2 regions of the Oryzomonas rubra genome follow, and region 2 is predicted to be linked to the other one. Evidence: riboswitches for the same ligand, from Rfam matches in the RefSeq annotation. Region 2 holds a riboswitch; the other holds the start of a gene.

Region 1 (4,959 bases), on a different contig from region 2:
GGCGGAAAGCTGCGCTTTCTCCAATAGTTCCTTGGTTAACGCGTAGGATTCGAGCTCGAAGGAGAGAACGGCGCCGGGGCCGTCGGCCTGGGCGGCATTGACGGCATGGCCGGGATGGTCGGCGAGTCCGGGGTAATGCACCTTGAGGACTGACTTTTTGGTTTGGAGCCAGGCCGCGATCTTTTCCGCGCTCCGTTGGCTCTGGTCCATCCTGACTTTGAGCGTCTTGAGCCCCCGCAGGGTCAAAAAAGAATCCTGGGGGCCCAGGATGGCGCCGAAGGCATTCTGGATGAAGCGGATACGATTGCCCAGTTCCGGGTCGCTGACAACGGCGAAACCGCAGATGACGTCGCTGTGGCCGTTCAGGAACTTGGTGCCGCTGTGCAGAACGATATCGCAACCGAGTTCCAGGGGGCGTTGCAGGTAAGGGGTCATGAAGGTATTGTCAACCAGGGTGATGATACCCCGTGGCCGGGCCAAGGCCACGACCCCGCGCAGGTCGGTGACCTTGAGCAGCGGGTTGGAGGGGCTTTCCAGGTAGATGCCCTTGGTTTCCGGCCTGATGGCGGCCTCGATGGCATCAAGGCTGGTGGCGTCAACGAAGGTGGAACTGATGCCGAGGCGCTGGAAGATACTGGTCAGCACCCGGTAGGCGCCGCCGTAGACATCTTCGCACACCACCAGATGATCGCCGGGAGAGAAGATCAACAGGGTGGAGGAAATGGCCGCCATGCCGGAGGCAAAGGCAAAGGCCCGGCTCCCCTTTTCCAGCCCGGCGATGGCCACCTCCAACGCCTCGCGGGTGGGGTTGTCGGAACGGGCGTAGTCGTATTTCCCGAAGTGGTCCACCGATTGTTGACGATAGGTGGAGGTCTGGTAGATGGGCACGCCCAGCGCGCCGGTCAAGGGATCGGCGGTCTGGCCGCCGTGAATGAGTTGGGTTGCAAATTTCATGGTCGTCTCCTTACGCTTCCAGGGCTTGGTTCAAATCTTCGATCAGGTCGCTGCCGTCCTCGATGCCGACCGACAGGCGCAGCAGGGTGTTGTTGATGCCGAGTCGCGCCCGGAGTTCAAGCGGTATATCGGCGTGGGTCTGTACCTCGGGAAAGGTGATCAGGCTTTCCACCCCGCCCAGGCTCTCCGCAAAGGAGATCAGGCGCGTTTTCAGGAGCACCTGTTCCACCAGGGCGTGGGTCGCGACCTCAAAGGCGATCATGGCGCCGAAGCCGCGGGAATCGCGCTTTACCAGGGCATGACCGGGGTGGTCTTCGAGACCCGGGTAATAGACCTTGGCGATGGCCGGGTGGTTTTTCAGCCAGCCGGCGATTTTTGCGGCATTTTCCTGTTGCCGGTCCAGGCGAACCCCCAGGGTCTTTATGCCGCGCATCACCAGCCAGGAGTCCTGGGGCCCCAGCACCGTACCGGCGGCGTTCTGGTGGTAGTAGACCCGCTCGGCCAGTTCGGCGTCCTTGACCACCACCAGCCCCGCGATGGTGTCGTTGTGGCCGGCCAGGTATTTGGACGCGCTGTAGACGGCGATGTCGGCTCCCAGGTCCAGGGGGCGCAGGAGGTACGGGGTGAGAAAGGTGTTGTCCACGATGAGGAGCAGGTCGCGGTCACGGCAGAGGGTGGACAGGGCAGGGATGTCGGCGAACTTCAGCAGGGGGTTGGTGAGCGATTCGGCGAATACCGCCCTGGTCCGGGGCGTGAGCGCTGCCCGCACCGCCTCCACGTCGCTCGTGTCGACATAGCTGAAGGTCAGCCCGAACTGGTTGAACACCTTGTCGAACAGGCGGCAGGTACCGCCGTACAGGTCCTCGGTAACGACCAGGTGGTCCCCCGAACGAAACAGCAACAGCAGGTTGGCGATGGCGGCCATGCCGGAGGAATAGGCAAAGGCGCGTGCCCCGTTATCAAGGCGGGCCATGCCGTCTTCCAGGGACTGACGGGTTGGGTTGCCCGAGCGGCTGTAATCATAGCCGGTGCTCTGGCCGAGCCCCGGATGCCTGAACGTGGCGGTCTGATAAATGGGCACCGAAACCGCGCCGGTCCGGGTATCCCATTCCAGACCGATCTGAACCGCCTGCGTACTGATATTCATCTTCTACCTCCCAAAATAAAAATCCCCTTCCGGGGTGTGGAAGAGGATTCCTCTAGGGCATCTCTTCCTTATCTCCCGAAACCGTGCGGTTTCGCTGGAATTGGCACCTTACCCTTGCAGGTTGGTTGCCGCGACGTCGTTGGGCCAGTCCCTCGGTCGCTCTCGATAAGAAATTTTATGTATTTTTTGTGTGAATTATTGTGGGTTGAGCCTACGATATGCCACCAATCTTGTCAATAATATTTTAGCGGGAGAGGCTCGGAACGCAGTGGGACGGGTGGTTATCATTGCCGGTCCGGCGGCCCTCCCTTGCTCATTCTTTTTCGAGCACTATCGCCACCATGAACCAATCCTCATCGGTTGCGAACCGGAGGGTGAGCGTGTCGAGATTGTTGCCGGCATTGACATAGTAATCGTCGCCACTGACCAGCGAAGGAGTTGACAGCTTGATATCGGCGCCGCCCGGTGAGATATGCTGCTTGAAGGAACCGGCAATCATGTTGGAGATCTCGCCCAGGGCATCGCGAACATCGTCGTTCAACTCGGTGACTTCCATGCCGAGCATGCTTGATGTAAAGGCGAGCGCCAGCTTCTGGGGGGCATGCAGGCTCACCAGGCCGTTATACACACCGGCAAACCCGACCATTGCCGTAATGCAGTCCTTGAAATGTGTCTCCGGTGCCACCTGGAGCGGGAGGTGCAGCAGGTTTTCCATGCCTACCATGGTGCAGAACACCTCTTCCACATCACGGATAAGGTGTTTGAGCAGTTCGTCTTCGCTCGTGTGAAGAGCGTCCAGGAGGTCATTTTTCAGCGGCATGGCACGCCCCTTTGTCCGCGGGGCCGATCACGCATGACGAAAGGCGCACCGCTTCCCCCCTTCCGTCAAACGACCAATATGCCCACACGTGCGATTGGTTCCGATGCTATCGGTATAAAGCCCTACTCTGCATAATTGGGATGGAAATTTCAAGATAAAATAAGACGATTATAATATAAAAACAGCCTCGCACCGGGAGGGGCGAGGCTGTGTGGAACAGGCAGATAACAGGGGGCCAAACGCCAGTGTTGCCGATGCCCCTACCGTGCGTTCTCGTCAAGCAGGTAATTCAACAGTATGACAACTTCCCTGATCTCTTGTTTGTTCATATTGGAATTGGGTTTCCGCAGCATTTTGATGCCATAGGCCTTTACCGCCTGCCGGTCAAAGGGCTGGCCGGTGATGGGAGCCCTCCCGGTCTGCACGGCAATGACGGTCCGTTCCATGGTGTGGCACTTGACGCATTTCCGCGACATGAGATCGAACGATGCCCTGTAGTTGGCCGGGATGCTGTCGGGATCGAAATTCATTCTGTCCCCGCGTCCCTTTACCCTGATGCGTGCATCGGCAACCGAGGCAATAACAAGCGTGAAGAGCGTGACCAGTATGATGAGCTTCCGCATGTGAGACTCCTTCAGACGAGATTATGGCGGCTAGTATAGCAAAGAACCCTGGGGGTGGTCATGACGTAAACATCAGAAGCTGAACGTCACCCCGAGGGTCCCGATCTTGTTGGTGAAATCCTGGGCGCTCGAGCTCACGGTCGATTTGTACGCAGAGGCGATCTCATGTTTGTACTCCAGGGCCACCTTTACGTTTTGAAGGGGTGCGTAGGCGAGGGTCGGGATAAAACGACGCACCAGGCCGCGTCCGTCATCCTGATATTCGAACCGCATGGCACCGATGAGGTTCTGGAGAAAGGTATACTCGCCTTCAACGGCGGCAACATAGGACTTTACCTCGGTCGGGGTCGTGGTCAGGTAGGGGTTGTCGTCCTTGCCCAGCACCCCGGCCACCCTGAGCCTGAAGAGCTTGTAGAGGATGTCCAGGTCCAGGCCGCTGCGATAGTAGCTGTTCTGGATGAGGCCGCCTTCCGTGGTGTTTGGGGTACCATTCTTGCCATAGTAGCCGTAGGCCCCAACGGTGACCGTCAGGAAGTCGAAGATGCTCTCCTCCTTGGCCAGATCCACCTCCGGTTCGTTTGCCAGGTAATCCGCCCCGCCGAACTTGTAGGAGATGTGGCCATAACCTTCCTTGGTGTTTTGATACTTGCGGTTCACCACCCCGGCGGCGACGAAGAAGCGGTTAGCAAGGACGGCGTTGGCCTCCAGTGCGTCTTGGGGCTGTTCGAGCTTGAATTCGGAAGTGCCGACCGTGTAGGCGTAGGGGGCAAAGGAGTTGGTCGTGGAGAGTTTGTTGTTGGACTTCCAGAGCCCGAGTTTCGGCTGCATGCGCCCCACTTTGAAGTTGATGGGGGTGTCGAAGGCGTGGCGCCAGATGACGAATAGTTCATTGATATTGGTGCTGTTGTTGGCCGGGGTGGTGCTCGTCGTATTCGTATTCAGGATGTTGTCGGTATTCTCGCTGTAGGCCACATAGGTGGCGAAAAAGGCGACCTTTTCCCGGAAATTGCCGCCGGCGTTCAGTTTGAGGGCACGTGTCGAGAGGTCGAGCTCGTTGGCGGCGCTGTGGTCGTAGGTCGCATGTATCGAGGCGGTGAAGGATATGGGCAGAAGTTCGGGGATGGCCGCCAGGAGAAGCCCTTCGGGCTTGGCCTCGCCCCCGGGAGCGGCGTCAGGCGCAGCCGCTTCCTGGGCCGGCTCGGGTGCGGACGCCTCTGCGGCCCCCAGTGCCCTGCCCTTCAATTTGCTCAACTTGTCGGCGTCACCTTCACCCTTCACCTCTATGGCCCCGCCAGCCGGCTTGGCTGTCGCCTTGGGGGCGGGGGGGGCTTCCTTGGCCTTGGCCGCCTTCTGTCCCTTGCCGAAGTAGACGTATGAGTTTTTAAGGAACGCCTCGCCGTACTCGTTCAATTCGG
Region 2 (4,959 bases):
GCAAGGCCGAGCGCGTCCTGCGCCAGGCGGACGTGATCCTTGCGCCGGTATCCAATCCTTCCGAGGCCAGCGTCGCCCTGGCGACGATCCGCGGCTTTCTGGATGAAAGCCGCCAGGAGGTCATCGTCCACCAGTTTCCCATGACCTCGGACAAGGCCCGTCTGCTGCACGCCTGGCAGGAAGCGGCCGCCCTGATCGCCGTCCGGGCCGAGGACGGCAAGGATGTGGCCTTCGTGACCATCGGCGACCCGCTCTTCTATTCCACCTTTATCTATCTGCAGCGCATCCTGCGGGAAATCTGCCCCCAGATCCCCATCGAGATCGTCCCGGGCATCTCCAGTGTCAACGCGGCCGCGGCCGCGGCCGGCATACCGCTGGTGGAGGCCGATGAGAAGATGGCGGTCATCCCCGCCACCGCCGGCGTGGAGAAGATCGCCGAGGCGTTGGCGCGGTTCGAAACGGTCGTGCTGCTCAAGGTCAAGCCGGTCTTCGGGGATATTCTGGAGCTTATCCGGCAGACGGGCCGCGAACAGAGCACGGTTTTTGTGGAACGGGTCGGGAGCGACCGCCAAAAGGTCCTGACCGATTTTGCCGAGATCGCCGCCCATGCGCCCGATTACCTGTCGCTGATGATCATCAGATGTTCCTGCTGAAGCTTGCCGCCACCAACCTCCTCATCATCGCCTGCGTACTGCTGGGCAGGCGCGTCCCGTCCCTGGGGGGGCTGATCGCCGCCATGCCGCTCATCAGCCTGATCGTCCTGGTCTGGCTGGCCACGGACCGGCCGGGAGACGGAGCGCTCATCGACGGCTATCTCAAGGGGGTGCTGTGGGGCCTGGTGCCCACCTGCGCCTTTTTTGCGGCGGCATACCTCTGTCTGCGCAAGGGGATGGGGCTGCCGGCGGCGTTGGGCATGGGGGGCGTCCTGTGGCTGGGAGGGGCGCTCGTACACCAATGGCTCTTGCGCTGAGAATAGTGTAACGTCATAAACAACAACGCCTTTCCGAATAGAACCGGAAAGGCGTTGTTGTTTTCTGGGCATGACCCCCTAACTGGATAAGTCCGGTAGAACAATGCGTTATAGCGTGCTCCCTTTGGCGGGGACGATCTCGTCGGTGGCTGGCGCGGCCGGTGTAGCAGGTGCGGCCGGAGCAACGGACGGCACGGCGGCAGGCTGGCTTGCCGCTGCGGGTGGGGCGGGCTGTTCGACCGGCTTCGGCTGTTCCGCCAGGCGGGGCACCGGCTTGCTGGCCGGTATGGTGCCCTTCTTCTCGTCGTCGGAATCATATTTCAGCAGCGAGACGATATCCCCGAACTGCTTGCCGTAGACCTCGGATTCCTGGGTCTCCCGCAGCAGGAGGTCCTTTTGCCGCTGGTCCAGTGTTCGCCTGATGCCGTCGATGGTTTTGAACTTCAGGTCGGCCCTGCTGGAAAAGTTGGCTTCCGCCTCGCTGAAATCGGGATACTGGAGATTGATCAGGGGCGAGTATGATAGTATCCGCCCGCGGAAGTTGGGGTACTCCCAGAGGATGGTGCCGTCGCCGTCAAGTATCTGGGCAGTCAGAATGAGGTAGTTATAGTCGCTGGTCTGGGATGCCAGCAGGGTGTTGGAATACACCTTTTCGTTCTGGGTGAGGCCGCTGACTACCAACAACATGACCGCATCCAGATTGTTTTTCTTGAGGTAGTCCCGCAATTCGTCGGTTTTCCAAAAGTATTTATTATACCGTATGGTGGCGTCGTCCCGTTTTTCGCTGCGGAAGAAGAGATTGGCGAAGATGCGCTGCGGGTCGCCGTCCAGGAGCGCCACGGTGTAGAAGTTGCCGGTCGCTTTGAGCTTGCGCACGAGTTGCTGCTCATACTTGCGGTTCATGTCGCCAAGCAGGGCGACGAGTTGCTCTTTCTCGGGGTGTTTGATCTCGGAGTTCACATCGACGATGATGGGCGCCACGCCGAGGACCTTGACCTGTGCAGCAAAATGTTCCGCAGGGACATTGAAATGATTCTGGGCGCAACCGAACATCACCGCCAAAAACGGCAACAAGAACAGGCGTTTCATATTTCCTCCTCGGACGTGCTTGATCCTTCATGATTTCAGCATGTTTTATATCAGATGCCCCGCCCCTTTTCCAGCTAATTTGACACCGCAGGGAGCCGCCTTGGGCCAGGTTTTTCCCGTCTCGCCATCATCTGCCGGATACGGGGCCGTCGCACCCCACCACGCTCCTCCCCTCGCGCGTCGCAGGGCGGGCGGCACGCTGGTTACTGCGGCAGCATATTTGGTTGACAATGTTCGTGTTCTTCCACTATTCTTGTTCGATAGACCTGCTTATCGAGAGTGGTGGAGGGAAAGGCCCTGCGAAGCCACAGCAACCGGCCAATGAGGCGTCAGGTGCTAATTCCTGCCGAAAGGCAAAGATGAGGGGTGTGCTGTAAACGTAGCGTTTCAGCCCCTTCTCATACCGCGTGAAGGGGTTTTTTCATGTCCGTCGGCATCGTCACGGCACAATCCAGAACCTTCGAGTCCGGCATCAGGCTGGACAGCGGGCGCCTCCTTGCCCCGATCACGCTTGTGTATGAAACCTACGGCCACCTCAACGCATCCCGTTCCAACGCCATCCTGGTGGAACACGCCTGGACCGGTGACGCCCACCTGGCGGGCAAACACCGGGAAGAAGATACCAAGCCGGGCTGGTGGGACGCCATCGTCGGGCCGGGGCGCCTGCTGGACACCGACCGCTATTTCGTAATATGCTCCAATGTAATCGGTTCGTGCCACGGCTCTACCGGCCCCACCTCAATCAACCCCAAAACCGGCAAACGTTACAACCTCGCCTTTCCGGTCATCACCGTACGCGACATGGTGCGCGCCCAAAAGCTGCTGATCGATGCCCTGGGCATCGAAAAGCTGCTCTGCGTCATGGGGGGGAGCATGGGGGGGATGCAGGCCCTGGAGTGGGCCACCCAACATCCCGGGAGCGTCGCCTCGGCCATTATGCTGGCAACGACGCCGCGTCCTTCGCCCCAGGCCATCTCCCTCAACGCCGTTGCCCGCTGGGCCATCTTCAACGACCCTACCTGGCGCAAGGGGGAGTACAAGCACAATCCCAAGGACGGTTTGGCCCTGGCCCGGGGCATCGGCCACATCACGTTCCTGTCGGACGAATCCATGAATACGAAATTCGGCCGGCGTTTCTCGGCCAAGGACGGCCAGTTCGACTTTTTCGGCCAGTTCGAGGTGGAGCGCTACCTGAATTACAACGGCTACAACTTCGTGGACCGCTTCGACGCCAACTCCTTCCTGTACCTGGCCAAGGCGCTGGATCTTTATGACGTGGCCCTGGGGTATGAATCGCTGGCCGAGGCCTTTGCCCCGGTCGCTGCACCGGTGCAGTTCTTCGCTTTCACCTCCGACTGGCTCTATCCCGCCTACCAGACCGAGGAGATGGTGGAGTGCCTGCGCGGCCTCGGGAAGCCGGTGGAGTATCACCTGATCACCTCCGCGTACGGCCACGACGCCTTCCTGCTGGAACACGAAACCTTTACCCCCTTGGTGCGGGACTTCTTCTCCCGTGTGGAACAAAGCGGGGGCTTGTAACGCTATGACGCTGGCGCTTGACGAATTCAAAAACAAGGGACTTCTCAGAAGGTTGCGGCATGGGGTCGGCCGGGCCGTTGCCGACTTCAGCCTGATCGAGGAGGGGGACCGTATTGCCGTGGCGGTGTCGGGGGGGAAGGATTCCTATACCCTGCTGCTGCTGTTGGAGGAGTTGCGGCGGCGCGCGCCCGTTTCATTCGAGATCGTGGCGGTCAACATCGATTCCGGGTACCCCGGTTACCGCACGGACGTCATCGAGCGGTTCCTGCGGGAGAACGGTTTCACCTACCGCATGGTGCCCACCGAGCACTACACCCTGATCAATGAGAAGCGCCGGCCCGGCTCCTCCTACTGTTCGATCTGCGCACGCTTCAAGCGCGGCGCCCTCTATACGGCGGCCCAGGAGTTGGGGTGCAACAAGCTGGCACTGGGACACCATCAGGACGATTTCATCGAAACCCTGCTCTTGAACCAGTTCTTTGTCGGCTCGCTCAAGTCCATGGCCGCCTCCATGCTGGCGGACAACGGCGAGACCGTGGTGATCAGGCCGCTGGTGTATCTGCCCGAAGAGGATATCATCCGTTTTTCCCACGAAGCCGCCCTGCCGGTGGTCTGCTGCTGCTGCCCGGTCTGCGGCACCGCCGACCTGCAACGCAAGCGGATGAAGCGGCTTCTGAAAGAGTTGGAAAAGGATATTCCCCACGTCAAGAACAGCCTGTTGAAGGCAATTTCAAACGTACACCCCCGCCACCTTCTTGATCGGCGATTGCAGGTAGCGCTCCCCGACCCGTGCACGTCCGTCCCGCCTGGCGGCACGGATGGGCAGCACGGCTGAAACATCCTTCCGCAGGTCAAGCCACGCAACATACCCGCCATACGCCACTACGATCAATCCCAGCAATACCATCGGTTCCATCGAGCACCTCCACATTGTTTTAGGAAACAATAGCATGGGGGTGCGACAGTAAATGTCGCATGCTGAAAATGCAGTGATTTTGGGGGGAGCAGGACCGCCTTAGGGCGTTCTAAGGCATGATGACGTGGATAAGGAATTGCCGGCCGGTGTGAATGGCGAAACTCAGGTTGTTCAAAAATAGTCAGATCGTCGCACCCGCTAGACAAGCCCTGCGGAGGGCGGCGAGATGGCTGTTTTTCAACAACCTCTTAAGGCTCGCCGCGCTCGCCCTCTCCGGAGAGCAGGACCATATCCACGCGACGGTTCTTGGCACGGTTTTCAGGTGTGGAGTTGTCCGCGACCGGGCGAAATTCCCCGTACCCGGTGGCGGATATCTTTTCGGGCTCCGCGTCGTAGTATTTGAGGAGGTATTTGAGGACATTGGTGGCGCGGGTGGTGGACAGTT

The links. A riboswitch is a leader RNA that binds a small molecule or an ion and turns the genes downstream of it on or off. The one in region 2 is predicted to bind S-adenosylmethionine.
Region 1: it holds a riboswitch for S-adenosylmethionine, as region 2 does, so the genes downstream of both, ET418_RS05680 (trans-sulfuration enzyme family protein) here and metX (homoserine O-acetyltransferase MetX) in region 2, are expected to answer to the same signal.

What each region holds. Positions count from the first base shown of each region.
Region 1 is NZ_SRSD01000003.1:130,291-135,249, reverse strand. It holds gene ET418_RS05685 (trans-sulfuration enzyme family protein) at 1-954, opposite strand, end outside; gene ET418_RS05680 (trans-sulfuration enzyme family protein) at 965-2,101, opposite strand; SAM riboswitch class I at 2,167-2,273, opposite strand; gene ET418_RS05675 (chemotaxis protein CheX) at 2,415-2,921, opposite strand; gene ET418_RS05670 (cytochrome C) at 3,182-3,544, opposite strand; gene ET418_RS05665 (hypothetical protein) at 3,617-4,959, opposite strand, start outside.
Region 2 is NZ_SRSD01000005.1:229,244-234,202, reverse strand. It holds gene cobI (precorrin-2 C(20)-methyltransferase) at 1-653, shown strand, start outside; gene ET418_RS10020 (DUF3147 family protein) at 641-970, shown strand; gene ET418_RS10015 (hypothetical protein) at 1,079-2,059, opposite strand; SAM riboswitch class I at 2,327-2,425, shown strand; gene metX (homoserine O-acetyltransferase MetX) at 2,483-3,598, shown strand; gene ttcA (tRNA 2-thiocytidine(32) synthetase TtcA) at 3,603-4,433, shown strand; gene ET418_RS10000 (OmpA family protein) at 4,763-4,959, opposite strand, start outside.